4 regions of the Mesorhizobium sp. WSM3879 genome follow, and region 2 is predicted to be linked to each of the others. Evidence: predicted binding sites of a transcription regulator. Region 2 holds the regulator's gene; each other region holds the start of a gene.
The links. The regulator PhoB, encoded in region 2, activates phosphate uptake and scavenging genes when phosphate is short. The targets are predictions, from matches to a motif close to TGTCATNNANCTGTCAT.
Positions count from the first base shown of each region.

Region 1: the regulator PhoB is predicted to act here: its motif matches at 2,986-3,002, upstream of CK218_RS22905 (esterase-like activity of phytase family protein).
Region 3: the regulator PhoB is predicted to act here: its motif matches at 2,646-2,662, upstream of CK218_RS25240 (LTA synthase family protein).
Region 4: the regulator PhoB is predicted to act here: its motif matches at 4,008-4,024, upstream of CK218_RS24685 (ceramide glucosyltransferase).

Region 1 is NZ_NSFZ01000011.1:106,224-111,642, forward strand. Features, by position in the region: gene CK218_RS22900 (MFS transporter) at 1-1,205, shown strand, start outside; gene CK218_RS22905 (esterase-like activity of phytase family protein) at 1,444-2,925, opposite strand; gene CK218_RS22910 (LacI family DNA-binding transcriptional regulator) at 3,171-4,196, opposite strand; gene CK218_RS22915 (Gfo/Idh/MocA family oxidoreductase) at 4,387-5,418, shown strand; gene CK218_RS22920 (sugar phosphate isomerase/epimerase) at 5,418-5,419, shown strand, end outside.
Region 2 is NZ_NSFZ01000007.1:150,919-156,337, reverse strand. Features, by position in the region: gene xylF (D-xylose ABC transporter substrate-binding protein) at 1-949, opposite strand, end outside; gene CK218_RS17650 (ROK family transcriptional regulator) at 1,301-2,536, shown strand; gene phoB (phosphate regulon transcriptional regulator PhoB) at 2,736-3,425, opposite strand; gene phoU (phosphate signaling complex protein PhoU) at 3,445-4,149, opposite strand; gene pstB (phosphate ABC transporter ATP-binding protein PstB) at 4,170-4,973, opposite strand; gene pstA (phosphate ABC transporter permease PstA) at 4,970-5,419, opposite strand, start outside.
Region 3 is NZ_NSFZ01000014.1:68,384-73,802, forward strand. Features, by position in the region: gene CK218_RS25220 (acyl carrier protein) at 1-135, opposite strand, end outside; gene fabG (3-oxoacyl-[acyl-carrier-protein] reductase) at 450-1,187, opposite strand; gene CK218_RS31495 (hypothetical protein) at 1,292-1,411, opposite strand; gene fabD (ACP S-malonyltransferase) at 1,494-2,435, opposite strand; gene CK218_RS25240 (LTA synthase family protein) at 2,693-4,639, shown strand; gene rpsF (30S ribosomal protein S6) at 5,000-5,419, shown strand, end outside.
Region 4 is NZ_NSFZ01000013.1:116,298-121,716, reverse strand. Features, by position in the region: gene CK218_RS24705 (aspartate aminotransferase family protein) at 193-1,392, shown strand; gene argF (ornithine carbamoyltransferase) at 1,408-2,319, shown strand; gene CK218_RS24695 (Hsp33 family molecular chaperone) at 2,428-3,459, shown strand; gene apaG (Co2+/Mg2+ efflux protein ApaG) at 3,512-3,904, opposite strand; gene CK218_RS24685 (ceramide glucosyltransferase) at 4,123-5,268, shown strand; gene CK218_RS24680 (O-succinylhomoserine sulfhydrylase) at 5,310-5,419, opposite strand, start outside.

The DNA.
Region 1 (5,419 bases), on a different contig from region 2:
CCGGCTACACTCAAACCATGAAGCGCGACAACGAACTTGGCGGCGGTGTCGCAAGAGCCGCGGTTGCCGCTATGATAGCTGCACTGTTTGCCGGCAGCACGGCTCTGACGCCACTCTATGTCATCTATAAACAAGCCTTCGGGTTCTCGCAGATCACCCTGACATTGGTCTATGCCGTCTATGTGGTCGGCAATTTGGCCGCACTTCTGTTTTTCGGCCGATTGTCGGATGTCATCGGTCGCCGTCCGGCAGCCATGGCGGCGATGGGCGTGGCCGTGGTCAGCGCGCTGTTTTTCCTCTTGGCTGAAAACCTGATGTGGCTCGACATCGCCCGTATCCTCAGCGGGCTCGGCATCGGGATCGGCGCGGGAACCGGCACCGCTTGGCTCGCTGAGCTGATCGAAGGGGAGGACAAGTCACGCGCGGCTGTCATCGCTACCAGCACCAATTTCGTCGGTCTCGGGGCCGGCGCACTGATGTCGGGATTGCTCGCCCAATACGCGCCTTGGCCGCTCAGGCTGACATTTGCCGTTTATCTGGTCCTGCTTGCGCTGATCACGCTGCTGATCTGGCGCACTCAGGAAACAGTCTCCAGGCCCGGACGACTCTCCGACGTCTCAATGCAGCCGCGGCTTTCGGTCCCCGACAAAATCCGCGCGCAATTCGTGGCGCCGGCGGTGACCGGCTTCGGCGCCATGGCGCTGGTCGGTTTCTACGCCGCGCTCGCGCCAAGCATTCTGGCACAGCAGCTCCATGCGACCAACCACGCCGAGGCCGGCGGGCTGTTCTTCGAACTGTCGATCGTGGCAGCGGCGGCGATCCTGGCGACAGCGCGCCTGTCCAGTCGCTTCACGATGCTCGCCGCGCTAGTTCTGATGGTCCCGACCGTGGCGCTGATCGTCGCGGCGCAGGCCTTCGCCTCCATGACGATGATGATCGTTGCCACAGGCTTTTGCGGCGTGGCGGCGGCACTCGGCTATCGCGGTGGCCTGCAGGTGGTGAACCAGATCGCGCCGGGCGACCGACGCGCCGAAGTGGTCTCGGCCTTCTTCATCTGCTGCTTCTGCGGCAATGCGCTGCCGGTCATCGGCATCGGCGTGCTGTCGGGTTGGACGAGCGCGACGGTGGCAAGCCTGGCCTTCGCCGGCATGATCACCATCTTCTCGCTGGTGGCGCTCGGGTTCGGCGCCAGATACGCGCGATAGTTCACCCTTTCGGTGTCTCGACGAGATTGGCGCGCCGGCGCGGCACGCCGAACCCGGTGTCCAGCGGCTCGCCTGCGGCCGGAGGGTCTTCGGAGATGGGGCCGCTTGTCAGGTCGCCGGTCCCCGGCGAGCGGGCTTGTTGTCGTCCATGGCGGGCACCGAAGATGCATCAGGCCCGCGATGGTATCGCAGCCTGATGCTTCTGCATCCGTTGGGGCTGGGCCAGATGCCTTCGCAACTAGTTTGCGGCGAGACTGTTCCCCGACAGGCCGGGCAGGGTAACCTGATAGACCAGGAAGGTGGTGTCGACATCGGCGCCATCCTCGGCCTTGTACGGGGCGCCGACCTGGAAGCCGTCCTGGGTCAGAAAGTCGTTGTCGTTCGCGACGAACAGGAAATAGTCGTCGGGCAGCTTCGGGTCCAGCACGCTCACCAGCGACATCGCCTCCCACTTCTCCGAGAGGTTGTTCCTGTCGTTCGGCGCGCCGTTGTGCAGGCCGAAACGGCCGAGTTCGCCCTTGTCGTTGATGTCGATGAACGAGGTGAGCTTGGCCGGCGTCACCGACGGATCGAGCACGCCTTTCGGCGCAACCGGCTTGTCGGCGGCGTCGAATGGGCCGTTGGCGATATCGGTGGCCGCGGACAGGTCGACGATCTCGATCTTGCGGTAGACCGACTCGGCGTCCTTCAGCCCCTGGCCGTTGCCGCTGTCGCGTGCCAGCATCAAAAAGCTCTTGTCGGACAGCGCCACGATCTCGCTCTGCGCGGCCACCTTGGTCTTGCCCTTGGCGTCCTTGAACACCGGCAGCGGCACGACATATTCGTGCGCCAGCTTGAGGTGGGCAAGGTCGGAGCCGTCATAGACCAGCGCGCGGGCATGCCGGCGGGTCGAGCCGGAATCGCCGCCATCCTGGCGCGGCGCCGACTGCAGCACGACGATCAGGAACTTGCCGTCCGGCGTCATCGACATGCCTTCGAGGCCCTGATTGTTCTGGCGGCCGGTCTCGGGATCCTTGGGATCCGGCTCGGCGGCACCCGGGCCAGGATTGTCGGAAGCGAAGTTCGGCTTGCCATGGCGCATCGGCACCAGGGCCGCCGGCGGCTGCGTCGCCGAGATCAGGCGGCCGTCGGCCGAAAAGCGATAGATGTTGGGGCCATATTCGTCGGAAATGAACATGGTGCCGTCGGGCAGGCGCACGATCGCCTCGTCGTCGAGCGAAAGCTTGCCGTTGTCGGCCTGCGGCAGGATCGGCATGTCGCCGGCAGCGGGGCGCACGCCGTTGAGCGGGTCGAGGCCGGTGGCGTCGGCGCCCTTGTCGTCGGTCAGAAGCATGGTGTCGGCGAGCGTTGTCTTGACGCCCGACTGTTCCTGGCCGGCGGCGGGCGCCGCGCCCGGAGCGGTCGGGGTCAGCTCGATTGCAATGGTGTTCAAGCGGGGCCGGTAGTCGGTGGTGCCGGCGACGTTGTAGCCGCGGTCCGGCAGCAGCCAGAGCGAGCCTTTGTAGCCGGCGCCGTCACGCGCCCAGCTCTCGGCGTCGATCGCCATGCCGGAGCCCGAACCAAAGGTCTCGCCGAGCTTGTCCTTCTGGCTGGCGGGGATGCGGCCAACGCCGACTAGCCCTTTGTTGACATAGCCAACACCCTCGGCGAGCGCAGGGCTGAGGACGGTGAACAGGGCGAGTGCCGCGCCAAGCGCGACGGTTCGGTTGAGGTGCTTCATGATGTCCCCCATGTGACGAGCAGAGCCGGAATGGCAAGACATCGGGTCTAGGACGCGAACATGATACTTGCGTGACAGGAGTGGGGCTCCTTCCTTCTCCCCATGTGGGAGAAGGTGGATCGGCGCGCAGCGCCGAGACGGATGAGGGGTGTTCCAGCGGAGCGAGACGTTGGCTTTCCCTGGAGCACCCCTCATCCGTCGCCTTCGGCGACACCTTCTCCCGCAAGGGGAGAAGGAGAGGGTGCTCAATCGCTCTCGCGCGCGACGAGCTCCAGCGGCCAGACTTCGCGGATTGTGCGTGGCCCCTCCGGACCGGCATGGGCCGGGAGTGACGCCAGCAGCATCTCGGCCAGCCGCCGGCCCATCGGCTCCAGCGCCGGACGGAAGGCGGTCAGCGTCGGCGAGAAATAGCGGCAGAGCGGCGTGTCGACGATGACGATCACCGCGATATCGTGGCCGGGCCTGATGCCCATCTCGGCCAGTGCCTTGCAGCCGCCGAGCGCCATCGCGTCATTGTTGAAGATGATGGCTGTCGGCCGGTCCTTGGAGAGCATGATACGCGGCGTCACCTGGTAGCCGCCGGTCTCGTTGATGAAGCCGTCGGCGATCAGGCCGGGGTCGACTTCGATGCCGTGCCGCTTCAGAGCCTTGCGGTAGCCGTCGAGGAACAGGTAGCCGAAGTTGAGATCAAGCGAAGGGCGGATGGCAGCTATGCGGCGGTGGCCGCGCGCGACCAGCCGGTCGACGGCTTCATCACCCGCCCTCTCGAAATCGATATCGAGCGAAGGATAGGTGTCGCCGCCGGATTGACTTCGGCCAAGCGTGGCGAAGGGAAAGCCGGCCTTGCTCAGATAGTCGATCCGATCGTCTTCCCGCCGTGTATTGGCCAACACGACCGCGTCGGCCCGGCGCGTCTCAACCACGCGGCGCAGCCTCTCCTGCTGATATTGGCCGGGCTCGCCCATGACGACCATCAGATCCAGGTCATGCTCGGCGAGCCGCGCCTGCAGGCCGGTCAGGAATGGAATGAAGAACGGCTCGCCATATTGCTGGTCGCCGGGATGCGGTTGCAGCATGAAGGCGATCGAGCGGGTGGCGCCCTGGCGCAGGCTGCGGCCCGACTGGTTGGGCGAATAGTTCAGCTTCCTGGCAGCCTCCAGCACGCGCTGGCGCGTCTCCGCATTGACGTCGGCGCGGCCGTTCAGCGCGCGCGACACGGTGCCGATCGAAATGTTCAGGTGACGCGCGAGATCGTGGATGCTGGACGCCAAGGCAGGTTCTCCCCCTGACTTCGCTAGCACCGGCCGTCCTTCAGGCCAAGCAGTGCATGTCGATTTTCGCGAGCAGGTGATTGACATTCTACGCCATCGGGTGTGTTCTCGTAAACGTTTACGGAAATCGGTGAAGCCGCAAATGCCGTGATACTCGGCCTGGAGGGGCCGAGCGGAGGAGGAGCGCTGGATGATGAAGGTCGTCCTGGTCGGGTGCGGAGCCATGAGCAGGCACTGGCTCGATGCCGCGAGGCAGATCGACGGGCTTGCCATTGCCGGCCTTGTCGATCTCGATGCCGAGCGGGCGCAGGCGAGGGCGCGCGAGTACGAGCTCCCCAGTGCCGTCATCGGCACCAGCCTCGATGCCGTTCTCGATCAGACCCGGCCCGATGCCGTGTTCGATGTCGTGGTTCCTGCTGCGCGGCGCGAGGTCGCGCTTTCGGCCTTTGCCCATAACTGCCATCTGCTCACCGAAAAGCCGCTTGCCGACAGCCCAGAAAATGCGCGCGCCATCATCGAAGCGGCGCGCCGCGCGGGGCGGGTCCATGCCGTGGTTCAGAACCGGCGCTATGTCGCCAATGTCAGGCGGATCCGGCGGTTCCTGGCCTCCGGCGCCATCGGCAAGCCGACCAGCATCCATGCCGACTTCTTCGTCGCGCCGCACTTCGGCGGCTTTCGCGAGGAGATGCGCCACGTGCTTTTGCTCGACATGGCGATCCACACGTTCGACGCCGCCCGCTACATGGTCGCCGGCGAACCGGCCGGCGTCTATTGCCAGGAGTGGGAGCCTGCCAATTCCTGGTACCGTCAGGGCTCGTCGGCCAGCGCGGTGTTCGATTTCGGCGGCGGCAAGGTCTTCACCTATGCCGGCTCCTGGTGCGCGGACGGTTTCCGCACGAGTTGGGAAGGCAGCTGGCGCATCGTCGCCGAGCGCGGCAGCCTGTTGTGGGACGGGCATGACGGGTTGAAGGCCGAGGTGGTTGCGTCCGGCCGCGACGGTATCATCGACAAGACCCAGTCGATCGAGGTGCCGGCGCTCGACGCGGCCGACAGAGTCGACGGCCATCTCGGCATCATCCAGGATTTCATGCGCGCGATCGAGACCGGCACCGAACCGGAGACGCGCGGCACCGACAACATCAAAAGCCTAGCCATGGTCTTTGGCGCCATCGAAAGCGCAGAGACCGGACGCCGCGTCGCAATCGCAAAGGAAACGCCGTGAT
Region 2 (5,419 bases):
CCTTGGTGATTGCGACCGGGGTCAGGAACAGCGACTTGACGGTGTTGCCGCCAGGCGTCGTGAAGTCCTTGGCGCCCGCGATGTCGGTCATCTTCTTGCCGTCGGCGAGCTGCGAGGCGATCTCGGCGGCGTGCTTGCCGAGCTCGCGCGCGTCCTTCCACACCGACACCGTCTGGGTGCCGAGCGCGATGCGGTTGAGCGCGGCATGGTCGCCGTCCTGGCCCGAGACCGGAACGGTGCCGGCCAGCCCTTGCGCCGTCAGAGCCGCGACGACGCCGCCGGCGGTGCCGTCATTGGCCGCCACCACCGCGTCGACCTTGTTGTCGTTGGCGGTCAGGAACTGCTCCATGTTCTTCTGCGCATTGGCGGGAAGCCAGCCATCGGTATAGGCCTCGCCGACATTCTTGATCTTGCCGCTGTCGATGGCTTCCTTCAGCACTTCCATCGAGCCGGAGAACAGGAAATCGGCGTTCGGGTCGGCGCCCGAGCCCTTGATGAAGACGTAATTGCCCTCGGGCTTGGCCTTGAACACCTCGCGGGCCTGCATGCGGCCGACTTCCTTGTTGTCGAAGGTCAGATAAAACACGTCCTTGTTCTCGATCAGGCGGTCGTAGCCGACGACCGGAATGCCTTCGTCGAGTGCCTTCTGCACCGCCGGTCCGATCGCCGAGGCGTCCTGCGCCAGGATTATCAACGCATTCGCGCCCTGCGAGATCAGGCTTTCGACGTCGGTCAGCTGCTTGCCTGGATTGGACTGTGCGTCGGCGGATATGTACTTGTCGCCGGCGGCCTCGATCGCCTTCTTCATCGCCGCTTCGTCGGTCTTCCAGCGCTCTTCCTGGAAATTGGACCACGAAACGCCGATCACCTTGTCCTTCGCCTCGGCGACCGACGCCAACGTCAACGACATGGCGACGCCCGCCAGAATGGCGGCTGCGAATCTCTTCATGATATCCTCCCTGCGCCCCTCGCGGCGCGACCCAGACTGGCCCGAAGGCCATGTAGAGGCTTTTTTTCGAGCCTCGAAAAAATACTGATCGAACGCTAAAGCGCTGTCAACTGCAATTCTGACGGTTTTTGAGGTGTCGCGTACTTTTTTTCGAGACCCGCAATAAATAATGACAGTGCCGACCGCTTCTGCCACTATCGCGGAACAGTTCGGAGGAAGCGCAGACCGCGTCCACCGAATATTTTAAAAAACCAGGACGGTTCGGGTGCCGGCGTCCGGGACTGAACCAATCTGGTGCGTCGCCGAGTCCTGTGCATGATCGAGAGGCCGCGCTGACTGGGAGGAGACAAAATGTCGGTCGGAATCCGCCACGACGACCTGCGCCGGCGCAACCGCGCCATGGTGCTCTCGGCCGTGCGCCGGGCCGGCCAGCCGTCGCGCACGGAAATCGCCGCGACCACCGGGCTCAGCCATTCGACCATTTCGGCGATCTCTTCCGACCTGATCCAGGAAGGCATCCTGGCCGAGAGCAAGCCGAGCGAGACCGCGTCTCTGAAGCGCGGCCGGCCACAGGTGGGCCTCGCGCTCAAGCCGGAGGCGGCGGCGGTGGTGACAGTGGTGCTGTCGCTCAATTTCCTCTCGGTCGCCGTTATCGATTATGCGGGCCAGGTCATCGCCGAGGAGCAGCGCCGCCTCGATACGCTCACCATGCCGCGCGACGAGCTGATCGGCGAATGCTTGGCGATCGTGCGGCGCCGGCTGGACGATCCGGACCTCGACGTCGGCAGCGTCGCCCGCATCGCCATGGGCATCCAGGGCATCACCGATTCCCATGCCCGCGCCATGCTGTGGTCGCCGATCACGCCGCTGACCGACATTCCCTTCGCCGACATCCTGGAAAAGGAATTCGGCATTCCGGCCACCATGGAAAACGACTGCAACATGATGGCTGTGGCGCTGCAGTGGCGCGATCCCCACCGCTATCGCGACAATTTCATCGCCATTCTGCTCTCGCACGGCATCGGCATGGGCCTGGTGCTGAAGGGCGAGCTGTTCACCGGCACACATTCGTCCGGCGGCGAGTTCGGCCACATGATCCATCGTCCGAGCGGCGCGCTCTGCCGTTGCGGACGCCGCGGCTGCGTCGAGGCCTATGCCGGCAACTACGCCATCTGGCGCAGCGCCATGAAGATGAGCGAGGACGCCGAGCCGATCGATGTCGGCGACGCCGACATGCGGGCGCTCGCCGCCAAGGCGCGCGAGACAGATGGCCCGGAGCGCGAGGCCTATCGCCGGGCCGGGGAGGCGCTGGGCTTCGGCCTTGGCAGCCTGTTCGCGCTGATCGACCCGGCGCCGGTCGCCATGGTCGGCGTCAGCGCCGCCGCCTTCGACCTGATCGAGCCGGCGCTGCGCGAGGCGATCGCCCAGACCGCCGGCGGCCAGCATTCAAATTCGATCTCCTTCGATACCGAGCCGAACGAATTGCCGCTGATCCGCGAAGGCTGCGCCGTGCGCGCGCTGACCTTCGTCGACCAGGAGATTTTCGCCTCGGGCGTGCAGGCAAGAGCGGGCAAGAACGTAGCCTGAGCAGCTTCGAGAGCGATCGTTAGCTTCCGAGCATCCTGCAGACGCCGGAGATTAGTGAAGCCCCCCGCAGCTTCGTCATTCCAGGGCGGAGCAGGAGCGGAGCTCCCTCCGCCCGTGGATGACGAAGCACAGGCGTCTCGGCTACCCACCAACGCAGATCCCGGAATTGCCGAACCCGTCAGAACATCGAGCCGAGGATCTAGTCTTCCTTGATCGCATAGCCCGCCCCGCGAATGGTGCGGATCACATCGGGCATCCGGCCGTTGTTGACCGCCTTGCGCAGGCGTCCGACATGCACGTCCACGGTGCGCTCGTCGATATAGATCGTCTCGCCCCAGACATTGTCGAGCAGCTGGCTGCGCGAGAACACCCGGCCGGGATGCCGCATCATGAATTCCAGCAGCCGGAACTCGGTCGGACCGAGCCTGATCTCGCTCTTCTTGCGGTAGACGCGGTGCGATTCGCGGTCGAGGACGATGTCACCGACCTTGAGCACGCTGGACAGCACCTCCGGCTTGGCGCGGCGCAGCAGCGCCTTGACCCTGGCCATGAACTCCGGTGTCGAGAACGGCTTGACCAGATAGTCGTCGGCGCCCGTCGAGAGGCCGCGCACCCTGTCGCTTTCCTCGCCGCGCGCCGTCAGCATGATGATCGGCAGGCGTTCGGTCTCGGGCCGCATCCTGAGGCGCCGGCAAAGCTCGATGCCGGACACCGCCGGCACCATCCAGTCGAGCACCAGCAGGTCGGGCACATTCTCCTGCAGGCGGATCTCGGCCTCGTCGCCGCGCGTCACCACCTCGACCTGATAGCCCTCGGATTCGAGGTTGTAGCGGAGCAGCACCCCCAGCGGCTCCTCGTCCTCCACCACCATGATGCGTGGCGCGATCATTTAGCAGGCACCTTCGCTGTCAGGCCGCCGGCGCCGACATCGCCGTCTCGTCCTGCTTAGGACGATTCGCGGGCAATTGCGTGCCGGTCAGCACATAGTAGGCGTTCTCGGCGATGTTGGTGACGTGATCGCCGATGCGCTCCAGATTCTTGGCGCAGAACAACAGATGCGTGCAAGCCGTGATGTTGCGCGGATCCTCCATCATGTAGGTCAGGAGCTCGCGGAAGACGGAGGTGTATTTGACGTCGATGCGCTCGTCGTCGTTGCGGAGCTTGGCGAGCGCCGTGGCGTCGCCGGTCGCGTATTCCTCGATCACGCCCTGGACCTGGATCAGCACCAGCTGCGCCATCGAGTCGATGGAGTGCGAAAGGTCGCGCGGCGCGGCGCTGATGCCGACCGAGCCGACGCGCTTGGCGATGTTCTTGGCAAGGTCGCCGATGCGCTCGAGATCGCCGGCCATGCGGATGGCGCCAACGACGCTGCGCAGGTCGTCGGCCATCGGCTGGCGTTTGGCAATCAGCGTGATGGCGCGATCGTCGAGCTCGCGCTGGCGCGCGTCCATGATGGCATCGTCGGAGACCACGCGCTGCGCCAGCGCGTTGTCGGAATTCAGCAGAGCCTTGGTCGACGCGCCGACCATCGAGCCGGCAAGATCGCCCATGTCGCGGATGAGCTGGCTGATCTGCCTCAGATCCTCGTCGAAGGAAGCGACCGTATGGGCCATGGTTATGTCCTCGTATGAACTCAGCCGAAGCGGCCGGTGATGTAGTCCTGCGTGCGCTTCTCGCGGGGCGAGGTGAAGATCTTCTCGGTCCGGTCGAATTCGATCAGCTCGCCGAGATACATGAACGCCGTCTGCCGCGACACGCGCGCCGCCTGCTGCATGTTGTGGGTGACGATCACGATCGTGTAGTCGGCCTGCAGCTCGTCGATCAGCTCCTCGATCTTGGCGGTCGAGAGCGGATCGAGCGCCGATGCCGGCTCGTCGAGCAGGATGACCTCCGGCTTCACCGCCACGGTGCGGGCGATGCAGAGCCGCTGCTGCTGGCCGCCCGAAAGGCTCTGGCCACTGGCGTTGAGCTTGTCCTTGACCTCGTTCCACAGCGCGGCGCGCTTCAGCGCCTGTTCGACGCGATTGTCCATCTCGGCCTTGCTGATCTTCTCATACAGCCTGACGCCGAAGGCGATGTTCTCGTAGATCGACATCGGGAACGGCGTCGGCTTCTGGAACACCATGCCGATCTTGGTCCTGAGCAGGTTGAGGTCCTGCGAGGGGTCGAGGATGTTCTTGCCGTCGAGCAGCACCTGGCCTTCGGCGCTCTGCTTCGGGTAGAGCTCGTAGATGCGGTTGAGCACGCGCAGCAGCGTCGACTTTCCGCAGCCCGAAGGTCCGATGAAGGCGGTGACGCTGCGCTCGGGCAGCGACAGGTTGATGTCCTTCAGCGCCTTCGACTGGCCATAGTAGAAGTTGAGGTTCTTGACTTCGATCTTGGCCTTCTCGGCGGTCGTCTCGGCTACGTTCAGGTCGGTGGACAACATCGGTTTCATCTGTCCTCTCTGCGTCCGGTAAGGCTGCGGGCGAAGATGCTCAGCCCGAGAACCGTCAGGGTGATTATCAGTGCGCCCGTCCAGGCCAGTTGCTGCCATTCCTCATAAGGGCTCAGCGCAAACTGGAAGATGGTCACCGGCAGGCTGGCCATCGGCGCGTTGAGATTGCTCGACCAGAACTGGTTGTTGAGCGCTGTGAAGAGCAGCGGCGCCGTCTCGCCCGAAATGCGGGCGATTGCCAGCAATATGCCCGTGACGATGCCGGACAGTGCGGCGCGATAGGCGACCGAGCGGATCACCACCCAGCGCGGCGCGCCGATGGCGGTGCCAGCCTCGCGCAGCGCGTTGGGCACAAGGTTCAGCATGTCCTCGGTGGTGCGCACGACAACGGGGATCACCAGGATCGACAGCGCCACCGCGCCGGCGATCGCCGAGAAATGACCCAT
Region 3 (5,419 bases), on a different contig from region 2:
CATCACGAGTTCGACCGTATCGAGGCTGTCCGCGCCCAGATCGTCGATGAAGCTCGCCTGCTCCGTCACTTTGTCGGCATCGACGCCGAGATGCTCGATGACGATCTTCTTGACGCGCTCTGCGGTGTCACTCATTTGGGGCCTCGTCTTACGTTGTGTTGTCTTCGTTAGCGGGCGGAATGCCGCTAATCAAGCTGAAAGATGGTCTTGTGGGAAACGCAACGCCACAGGACCGGTTTTTGCCCGAACCGCCGGGTTGCCGGCCGCATTACACGAAAAACAGCGGGCGTCCAAGCCGAAATGGCTGTTTTCACAGGCGCCCGGGGCTCGGTCGCCCAGGTGTGTGAGATTCAGCTCAAGCCGAGCCGAAAATGGCGGCTTTCGAGGGCCGGAGCGGAAGCGCAGGAAGCCGCCGTTTGCAGGCCGGCATCACCTGAATCTCAAATACCCTAGATCATCGCCATGCCGCCATTCACGTGGATGGTCTGGCCGGTGACATAAGCCGCCTCGTTGGACGCGAGATAGGCGACGGCCGAGGCAACCTCGGCGCTGGTGCCCATCCGCCGCGTCGGAATCGCCGCCATGATGGTTTCTTTCTGCTTGTCGTTGAGCTTGTCGGTCATGGCCGATTCGATGAAGCCCGGGGCGACGCAGTTGACGGTGATGTTGCGGGTGGCGATCTCCTGCGCTAGCGACTTGGAAAAGCCGATCATGCCGGCCTTGGAGGCGCAGTAATTGGTCTGGCCGGGATTGCCGGTGACGCCGACCACCGAGGTGATGTTGATGATGCGGCCATGGCGGCGGCGCATCATCGGATGGGTGAGTTCACGAGTGAGACGGAACACGGCGGTCAGGTTCACCTCGAGCACGGAATCCCAGTCGGCGTCCGACATGCGCACGAACAGGCCGTCCTTGGTGATGCCGGCATTGTTGACCAGGATGTCGACGCCTTCGAGATCGGCCTCCGCCTTCTGGCCGAGCGCCTTGACCGCGTCGCGGTTGGTCAGATCCGCCGGGAAGAGCTTTACGCGGTCGCCGAGCTCGCCGGCCAGCGTTTCCAGCTTCTCGACGCGGGTGCCGTGCAGGCCGACGATCGCGCCCTGGCTGTGCAGCACCCTGGCGATCGCCTCGCCGATGCCTCCCGATGCACCGGTGACGAGCGCCTTACGGCCGGTCAGTTCGAACATTGCTTCAACCTCATTCTTCCGGACGCCCCGCGAGCGACCCTCGTTCCGCATTTGTCATGTTGTCCAGGCCATATCAGAAGTTCTCGGCGCTCACGACCGATTCTTCACCAAGCCTGGATCCGCTCCAGCACTTCCGCAGCCCAGTAATAGTCCTCGAGATCTTCGAGTCCACGTTCAACGAAGTCACGCAGGTATTCGGCTTTGCTTCGATCAGTCATCGCCACGAGATCGTCGAGGCGATGCTCGACTTCGGGAGAAAGACGGATGGAAGTAGGAATGCCGCACCTGCCAGCAAGAGTTTCCCGTTTATCCTAAAGTTGCCAGCGCCGCCTCGACGTCCGCGGCCGTGCCGATGGCGCCGGTCGCGATATCGCGGTTGATGCGTCGCGCCAAGCCCGACAGCACCTTGCCGGCGCCAACCTCGTAGAGCGTCGCGACACCTTTGGCGCCGAACCATTCCACCGTCTCGCGCCAGCGCACGCGGGCGACGACCTGCTCGACCAAGCGGCGGGCAATCTCATCCGGGTCGCTGGTCGGCGTGACCGAAACATTTGAGACGATGGGAACCACCGGCGCGCTTTTCGCGACTCCGCCCAGCGCCTCGCGCATGATATCGGCGGCTGGCGTCATCAATGCCGAGTGAAAAGGTGCCGAGACCTGCAGCATCAGCGCCCGCTTGGCACCCCGTTCGGTGCACAGCTTCGCCGCCAGTTCGACGGCCGCCTTGGCGCCGGAAATCACCAGTTGGCCACCGCCATTGTCGTTGGCGATCTGACAGACCGAGCCTTGTGCCGCTTCGGCGCAGGCGGCTTCGACATCGGCCTGCTCCAGCCCGATGATGGCGGCCATGGCGCCCTCGCCCGCCGGCACCGCCGCCTGCATGGCGTTGCCGCGGGTGCGCAACAGCCGCGCGGCATCGGCCACCGAAACGAAGCCGGCTGCGGCAAGCGCCGAATATTCGCCAAGCGAATGGCCGGCGACATAAGCCACCTTGTCCTTCAACGAAAAACCGCGGGATTCCAGCGCCCTTACGGCCGCCAGCGACACCGCCATGAGCGCCGGCTGGGCATTGGCCGTCAGCGTCAGAGTTTCTTCCGGCCCCTCCCAGATCAGCTTCGACAGTTTCTCGCCGAGCGCCTCATCGACTTCCTCGAAGACATGGCGCGCTTCGGGAAAGGCATCGGCGAGGTCCTTGCCCATGTCGACGGCCTGGCTGCCCTGTCCCGGAAAGGTGAATGCGACGGCCATGTTAGCGTCTCCAGCAGCTGGTTTTTCCCTGCCTCTGGCGCAAGGCGGACGGCCAAGTCAAGCCCGCAAGCGCCAGTTCAGCGACTGTTCCAGCCGGGACAACGGCCGAGTTCCCTGTTCTGAAAGGCTTTTTGGCGATCACACCTGATGAAAACCGCTCACGAATCGTTTGCTGGCTCTTCTTATTTCCGCCACAGGCGCTAGCTTTGTGTGACATTTCGATGACAGTGGCGTGACGCGAGTGGAAGACGCGTGACATGGGCCGGGGAAGCAAAGTGGCTAGGATCAGGAAAGGCGCGGCCAAACCCGCGCCGCAATTTTTGGAAGACGATCCGTCCACCGGCTATCTGCCGGGGCGCAGATGGCCGATTGTCCGCTACGGCCTGGCGACGCTGCTTGCCTCCGCCCTTCTGGTCTTCGCCATCGAATGGATCGTGCGCGGCGACTTCTTCGGCACCGTCGACTTCTTCCTGCAGCCCTTCAAGCCCGGCTGGACCACCATCATCGTTTTTTCGCTGGTGCTGATCGGGCTCGACGCCATACTCGGCCGCAGCCATCAAAGCCTGATGATCGTCGCGCCGGTGACATTGGCATTGGCCTTTGTCGGTCACCAGAAATCGCACTATCTTGGCGATCCGCTCTACCCGACCGATTTCCTCTATGCCCGCCAGATCATGGCGCTGATGCCGCTTCTGGTGCGCGAGCGCCCCTGGACGGCAGTGCTGCTTGCGGCGGCGATCGTCGCCAGCCTCGCGCTGCTCGTCTATGGCTGGCGGCTCTGGCGCCGGCGTGTGCCGATCCTCAGCCGCAAGGGACGGCTGGCGCGCTTGACGCTTGCCGTGCCGCTGCTCGCCTTCTTCGTCTCGATCATGGACTACGCCACCTTCTCGTGGACGCGCGACAGGCTGCAGATCATCCCGATCATGTGGGACCAGAAGGAGAACTATGCCTCCAACGGCTTCGCGCTCGCCTTCGCGCTCAACGTGCCGATGGCGCATGTCTCGGCCCCGCCCGGCTATTCCGAGAAGACGATGGATGCGATCGCGCGTCCCGGGGTTGCCGCCTCGGTGCCCGACCAGAAGCCCGATATCATCGTGGTGATGAGCGAATCCTTCTGGGATCCGACGGAGCTTCCCGGCGTCAGCATCAAGCCCGATCCGATCCCGACGGTGCGCGCGCTGCGCTCGGGCTCGATGTTCTCGCCGGAATTCGGCGGCATGACCGCCAATATCGAGTTCGAGGCGCTGACCGGCTTCTCCAACGCCTTCCTGCCGGCGGGCTCGATTCCCTATCAGCAATATGTGCGCACGCCGACGCCGTCGCTGGCGACTTTCCTGAAGAGCGAAGGCTATAGGGCGCGCGCCATCCACCCGGGCACCAACTGGTTCTGGAACCGGGGCGCCGTCTACGCCGATTTCGGCTTCAGCGACTTCCGCTCGGAAGAGACGCTGCCGCCGATGGAAAAGCGCGGGCCGCTGGCCTCCGACGCGGCGATGACCGACGAGATCATGCGCGAGGCCGATGCCAGCGAAGAGCCGGTATTCCTGTTCGCGGTCAGCCTGCAGAACCACGGGCCCTACGAGCCCTACCGCTATTACAATCCGACCCATAGCGTCGACGCGCCGATCAGCACCTGGGCGCGGGAATCGCTGCTCTCCTATGCCGAAGGCTCGGCCGACGCCGATCGCGGCCTGCAGCGCCTGATCGACTGGGCGAAGAAGCGCGAGCGGCCGACCATCATCGCCTTCTTCGGCGACCACCTGCCGCCGCTCGGCCCGGTCTATGTCGAGACCGGCTTCCTCAAGGACAATGTCGCGCCGCGCAAGGAGCCGACGCCCGAGGCAGCGCTCGAGCATCACGACACGCCGCTGATCATCTGGTCGAACCGCTCCGGTCCGGTCGAGAATCTGGGCTCGGTGAGCCCCGCCTTCCTGCCCTATCATATCCTTACCACGGCCGGGATCACCCACCCTTATTACACCGGCTTCCTCGGCGCGCTGCGCGAGCACTACCGGGTGGTTGACCGCAACCTTTTGCTGTCGCCCTCCGGCGAGGCGACGCCCGACTGGGCGCGGCAGAAGAAGATCGATCCGAAGATCAACGATTTCCGGCTGATCCAGTACGACATGATGTTCGGCAAGCGCCGGGTCGCGCCCGACTTCTTCCCCGAGACGGTAGTCCCGCTCGTCGCGCATATGAGCTGAGTGGATCGCCTTCCGACGAAATGGCCGACCTGCGGCCGGCGGGTCAGCCAATTCCCACAAGCGCCGCCAGGCCTGCGACACTGCGGAGCCGCCGGCCCTCTCTCCCGCCCTTGCCTTCCTCACGAATTGCTGTATAGACGCCGGCAATCTGCCGGTCCTTGCTGGGGGCTGAACGGAGGGCCGTGGCCTTGGAGGGCCACGTCATGAAGCCAGAAGCGCTTTGGGCCTCCCGTGTCTCCGCTCTCGACCGTCTCGTGATGCTCCTTTCTTCCCCGCGCGCCTTTGCGACCGGGTCAGACAAGTTGCAGAGGCTTAGCCGCGAGGGCCGGTGAGAGAAACGAAGAAAGGCAGAAAAACATAATGGCTCTTTACGAACATGTGTTTCTTGCCCGGCAGGACCTGTCGCAGCAGCAGGTTGATGCGCTTGTCGAACAGTACAAGGGCGTCATCGCCGCCAATGGCGGATCGGTCGGCCGGATCGAGAACTGGGGACTGAAGTCCCTCACCTACCGGGTCAAGAAGAACCGGAAGGCTTACTACACGCTGATGGACATCAACTGCCCGCCGGCCGCGCTCAACGAAATGGAGCGCCAGATGGGCCTGTCGGAAGACGTGCTGCGCTTCCTCACCATCAAGGTCGAGGCGCATGAGGAAGGCCCCTCGGCGATGATGCAGAAGCGCGAAGAGCGCTCCGAGCGCGGCGGCTTCGGCGACCGCGACCGTGGCGACCGTGGCCCGCGTTCGTTCGGCGATCGCGACCGCGGCGACCGTGGCCCGCGT
Region 4 (5,419 bases), on a different contig from region 2:
CAGGGCAACACCGATTCGGTTTTTACGGTTTTCCCCAACTTGCCCAACCGCTGATGGGCCGGCGTGGCGCTGGAGCCTTGCCGCGCGCTTCTGCGCGACCTTTTCGTTGACTTCATGGCCGAAAAACATGATAAGCCGCAAAGGCCGCCGCATTGGCGGCTTTTTTGATTTCCGGTTCCGGAGACGCATATAATGAGCGGTTCGGCGCTTTACGAGACTTTTGCTCGCGCACCCCTGGCCTTCGACCGCGGGGAGGGGACCTGGCTGGTCACCGACAAGGGCGAGCGATATCTCGACTTCGCCGGCGGCATCGCCGTGAACTCGCTGGGCCACAGCCATCCGCATCTGGTCGCGGCGCTCACCGGGCAGGCGGCCAAGCTGTGGCACGTCTCCAATCTCTACGAGATCCCGGAGCAGCGCCGGCTGGGCGAAAGGCTGGTCGATGCAACCTTCGCCGACAAGGTGTTCTTCACCAATTCGGGCGCCGAGGCGCTGGAATGCGCCATCAAGTCGGCCAGGCGCTATCAGTTCGTCAAAGGCCATCCGGAGCGTTTCCGCATCATCACTTTCGAGGGTGCCTTCCACGGCCGCACGCTGGCGACGATCGCAGCCGGCGGTCAGTACAAATATCTCGAGGGTTTCGGTCCGAAGGTCGAGGGTTTCGACCAGGTCGCGTTCGACGATATCGACGCCGCGGAGAAGGCGATCACACCGGAAACCGCGGCTATCCTGATCGAACCCGTGCAGGGCGAGGGCGGCATCCGCCCGGTGCCTACGCAGTCGTTGAAGCGGCTTCGGCAGCTCTGTGACCGGCACGGCCTGCTTCTGATCTTCGACGAGGTCCAGTGCGGCATCGGGCGCACCGGCAAGCTGTTCGCGCATGAGTGGGCGGGCGTCACGCCTGACCTGATGGCGATCGCCAAGGGTATCGGCGGCGGTTTTCCGATGGGTGCCTGCCTCGCAACCGACGAAGCGGCGGCCGGCATGACGGCCGGCGTGCACGGCACCACTTTCGGCGGCAATCCGCTGGCGATGGCGGTGGGCAATGCCGTGCTCGACGTCGTGCTGGCCGACGGCTTCCTCGAGGACGTTCAGCGCAAGGCGTTGCTGCTGAAGCAGGGACTGGCGGCGGTCGGCGACGAATTTCCCGAGGTCATCGAAGGCATCCGGGGAACCGGCCTGATGCTTGGGCTGAAATGTGCCATGCCCAACGCCAAGGTTAACATGGCGCTGCGCGACCAGCACTTGCTTGCGGTGCCGGCGGGCGACAACGTCATTCGGCTTTTGCCGCCGCTCACCGTCACCGACGAGGAGATCGGCGAGGCGCTGAAGCGCATTCGGTCGGGCGCCAAGGGCCTGACCGACGCGATCGCGGCCGAAGCCGCGAAGTAGTTTTGGAATCTGCCGATGAGCGTTCGTCACTTCACCGATCTGTCCGCCGTTTCCGCAGGCGATCTGCGCATCATGCTGGACGACGCGATGGCGCGAAAGACCAGGCTCAAGGCCGGCGAGCGTTCGAAGCCGCTCGACGGCAAGGTGCTGGCGATGATCTTCGACAAGCCTTCGACGCGCACGCGCGTTTCCTTCGACGTCGGCATGCGCCAGCTCGGCGGCGAGACCATCATGCTGACCGGCACCGAGATGCAGCTCGGCCGTTCAGAAACCATCGCCGACACCGCCAAGGTGCTGTCGCGCTATGTCGATGCCATTATGATCCGCACCACCTCGCATGACCGGTTGCTGGAACTCACCGAAAACGCGACCGTGCCCGTGATCAATGGGCTGACCGACGATACCCATCCCTGCCAGCTGATGGCCGACATCATGACCTATGAGGAGCATCGCGGTCCGGTGGCAGGCAAGACTTTTGCCTGGACAGGTGACGGCAACAATGTGTTGCACTCGCTTCTGGAAGCCTCGGCGCGGTTCCGCTTCAATCTCAATGTCGCCGTGCCGGAGGGCAGCGAGCCGTTCGAGAAATATGTCGACTGGGCGAAGGCCAATGGCGGCAAGGTGAGGTTTGCCGGCTCGGCCGAAGAGGCCGTCGACCAGGCCGATTGCGTCGTCACCGACAGCTGGGTGTCGATGGGCCAGGAGCATCGCGCCCGCGGCCATAACGTCTTCCTGCCCTACCAGGTCAACGCCGCGCTGATGGCCAGGGCGAAGTCCGACGCGCTTTTCATGCACTGCCTGCCTGCGCATCGCGGCGAGGAGGTCACCGACGAGGTGATCGACGGACCGCATTCGGTGGTCTTCGACGAGGCCGAGAACCGGCTGCACGCCCAGAAGGCGGTGCTGGCCTGGTGCCTGGGCGCTTGACCGGGGTCGACTTGATCCGCGCCAACTTGATCCGGGGATATGTGATGCCTATTTGCGGGCCATCACTGAAATCGAACGCGCTTCGACCCATGCCGCCTGGAAAGCGGGATGGACGCGCCCCGGAGTTTTGTCATGCTGGAAACGCTTTCCTTGGCTGAGCATCAACCCAAACTCGGCGAATTCGGCTTCGCCGGCGACGACCATGTCGTGCCTTACGAAGTAGCGCCCTTGGATGTGCGCGGCCGCACGGTGCAGCTCGGGCCGATGCTCGACGCCATTCTTAGCCGCCACGATTATCCCGAGCCGGTCGCGCGCCTGCTGGCGGAGGCCTGCGTGCTCACCGTGCTGCTCGGCACGTCGCTGAAATTCGAGGGCAAGTTCATCCTGCAGACCCGCACCGACGGACCGGTCGACATGCTGGTGGCGGACTTCACCACGCCGCATTCGTTGCGCGCCTATGCGCGCTTCGACGCCGACCGGCTGCAGGCGCTGATTGCCTCGGGCGGGATCTCGCAGGAGAAGCTGCTCGGCACCGGGGTCCTGGCCCTGACCATCGATCAGGGCGCGCACACGCAGCGCTATCAGGGCATCGTCCAGCTCGACGGCACATCGCTGGAAGAAGCCGCGCGCATCTATTTCCGCCAGTCGGAGCAGATCCCGACCGATCTGAGGATGTCGGTTGCAAAGCTCGTGACCCCGGGCCCGGGCGGGGCTCGCGAGCAATGGCGCGCCGGCGGCATCCTGGCGCAGTTCCTGCCGCAGGCGCCCGAACGCATGCGCGTGCCCGACATTTCGGGCGGGGATGGCGATCCACGAGACGTGACGCACGAACCGGCCGACAATTCCTGGCGGGAACTCTTGGCGCTGCTCGGCACCATCGAGCCGACCGAGCTCATCGATCCGACGGTGGGCGCCGAGCGGCTGCTCTATCGCCTGTTCCACGAGCACGGCGTGCGCGTCTTCCGCGGTGTGCCGGTTGCCGACCAGTGCTCCTGCTCGCGCGACAAAATCCGAGGCATTCTCGAAGGCTTCTCGGCCGAGGAGATCAAGGACTCGACCGAGGACGGCGGCATCCATGTCGCTTGCGAGTTCTGCTCGACGCAGTACGACTTCGATCCGGCGGAGTTTGCGGCGGAGTGAGAAAGCTCCGGTTCCTCGCCCCCGCTTTGCGGAGGCGGGGAACTCGAGTTCTTTAATTCACCGTCCTTTTCGTCCCCGGCATATCGAGCGAGAAAGCCGGAATGGCGACGTCGAACGTTTCGCCGCGGCCGTTGCGCATCGTGTAGTGGCCGACCATGATGCCGGATGGCGTCGAGAGCGGGCATCCCGACGTGTACTGATAGCTGTCGCCGGGGTTGAGCTCCGGCTGGTCGCCGACCACGCCCTCGCCGCGCACCTCTTCGACTCGGCCACGCCCGTCGGTGATGTGCCAGTAGCGCGACAGAAGCTGCACGAACTCGTCCGACCGGTTGTCGATCGTCACCTGGTAGCCCCATACATAGCGGTTTTCGGACGGATCGGAACGGTCCTCCAGATAGAACGGCCTGACCTGCACTTCGATGTTGCGCGTCACGGCGCGATACATGAGCCACTCCGGTGCCGCAGGAAACATTTTGTCGCGCTTCGCGGTTCTACCTCCGCGGCGTCGCCAGCCTGCCGGCTTTTCCACCGCACCTGCCGACAAACAATGTCATTTAAGTGACACATGACAATGTTGGTGTGCACAAACCGTGCGGGCGACTCGGGCGCTCTGTCGAGTGATGAAACGGCCGCGGGCGGCCTTTCCGGAGTGACCAGATCTCGATGGAACTGACCCTCGCAGCCGTCTTTGCCTCCTCGGCCCTTCTTTTTTGCAACCTTGCCAGCATCCTGCTCGCATCGTCGCGGCTGAAGCCCAGGCGGATCATTCCTCCGCCTTCCAGCAAACAGCCGCCTGTCTCGATCGTCGTGCCGTCGCGCGGTGTGGAGCCGTTCACGCAGGAGACGCTCGACCGCGCCTTCTCGCTCGATTGGCCGCGCTACGAACTGATCTTCTGCGTCGCGCACGGCGAAGATCCCGTGGTCAAGCTGATCAACGCCGCCATCGCGAGATTTCCGAATGTTCCGGCGCGGCTCCTCGTCGGCGATGACAGGATCAGCGCCAATCCCAAGCTAAACAACTGCATCAAGGGCTGGCGGGCGGCGCGGCACGACTGGGTGATCCTGGCCGACTCCAACGTCCTGATGCCCAAGGACTATGTCCAGCATCTGATGGCGGCCTGGCGGCCGGACACCGGCCTCGTCTGCTCGACGCCGATCGGCTCGCGGCCGGACGGTTTCTGGGCCGAGGTCGAATGCGCCTTCCTCAACACGCTGCAGGCGCGCTGGCAATATGCCGGCGAAGCGCTCGGCCTTGGCTTCGCCCAGGGCAAGAGCATGCTGTGGAACAAGCCGATGCTGGATGCAAATGGCGGCATCCAGGCTTTGGCCGCCGAGATCGCCGAGGACGCGGCGGCGACCAAGCTGGTCAACAGCCTTGGCCTTCGGGTCAATCTCGTAGCCGCGCCCTTCGAGCAACCGCTCGGCCAGCGCACGCTCGCCGAAATCTGGTCGCGCCAGGCGCGCTGGGCGCGGCTGCGCCGCGTCACCTTCCCATTGTTCTTCGCGCCGGAAATCCTGACCGGTGTGGTCGCGCCGCTGCTTATGGCGCTGATTGCGGCGGCAAGCGCCGGTGTCAGCCTGCCCACGACCGCGCTCTGCGTGCTGGCGATCGCCTATGTGCCCGAATGCATGCTCGCCTGGTCCAAGGGCTGGTATCTGTCGCCGCGCAGCGTCACCGCGATGATCGTGCGCGACGCGATGCTTCCCGCCATCTGGGCGCGCGGCTGGCTTGGCGGAGCCGTCGAATGGCGTGGCAACGCAATGACAATCCGCAACAACGGGATGACTGAACTCGAAGAGATTGCTTGAGCCGGCTGCGGCTCAAGCGCGCTCTTTGCAGCCGTGGCGGTTCATTCCTTCGCCGCCTTGAGCGCCTGTTCGATGTCGGCGAGCAGGTCGTCGGTATCCTCCAGCCCGACGGAGAGCCTGAGCGTGCCTGGTCCGATGCCAAGCTCGGCGC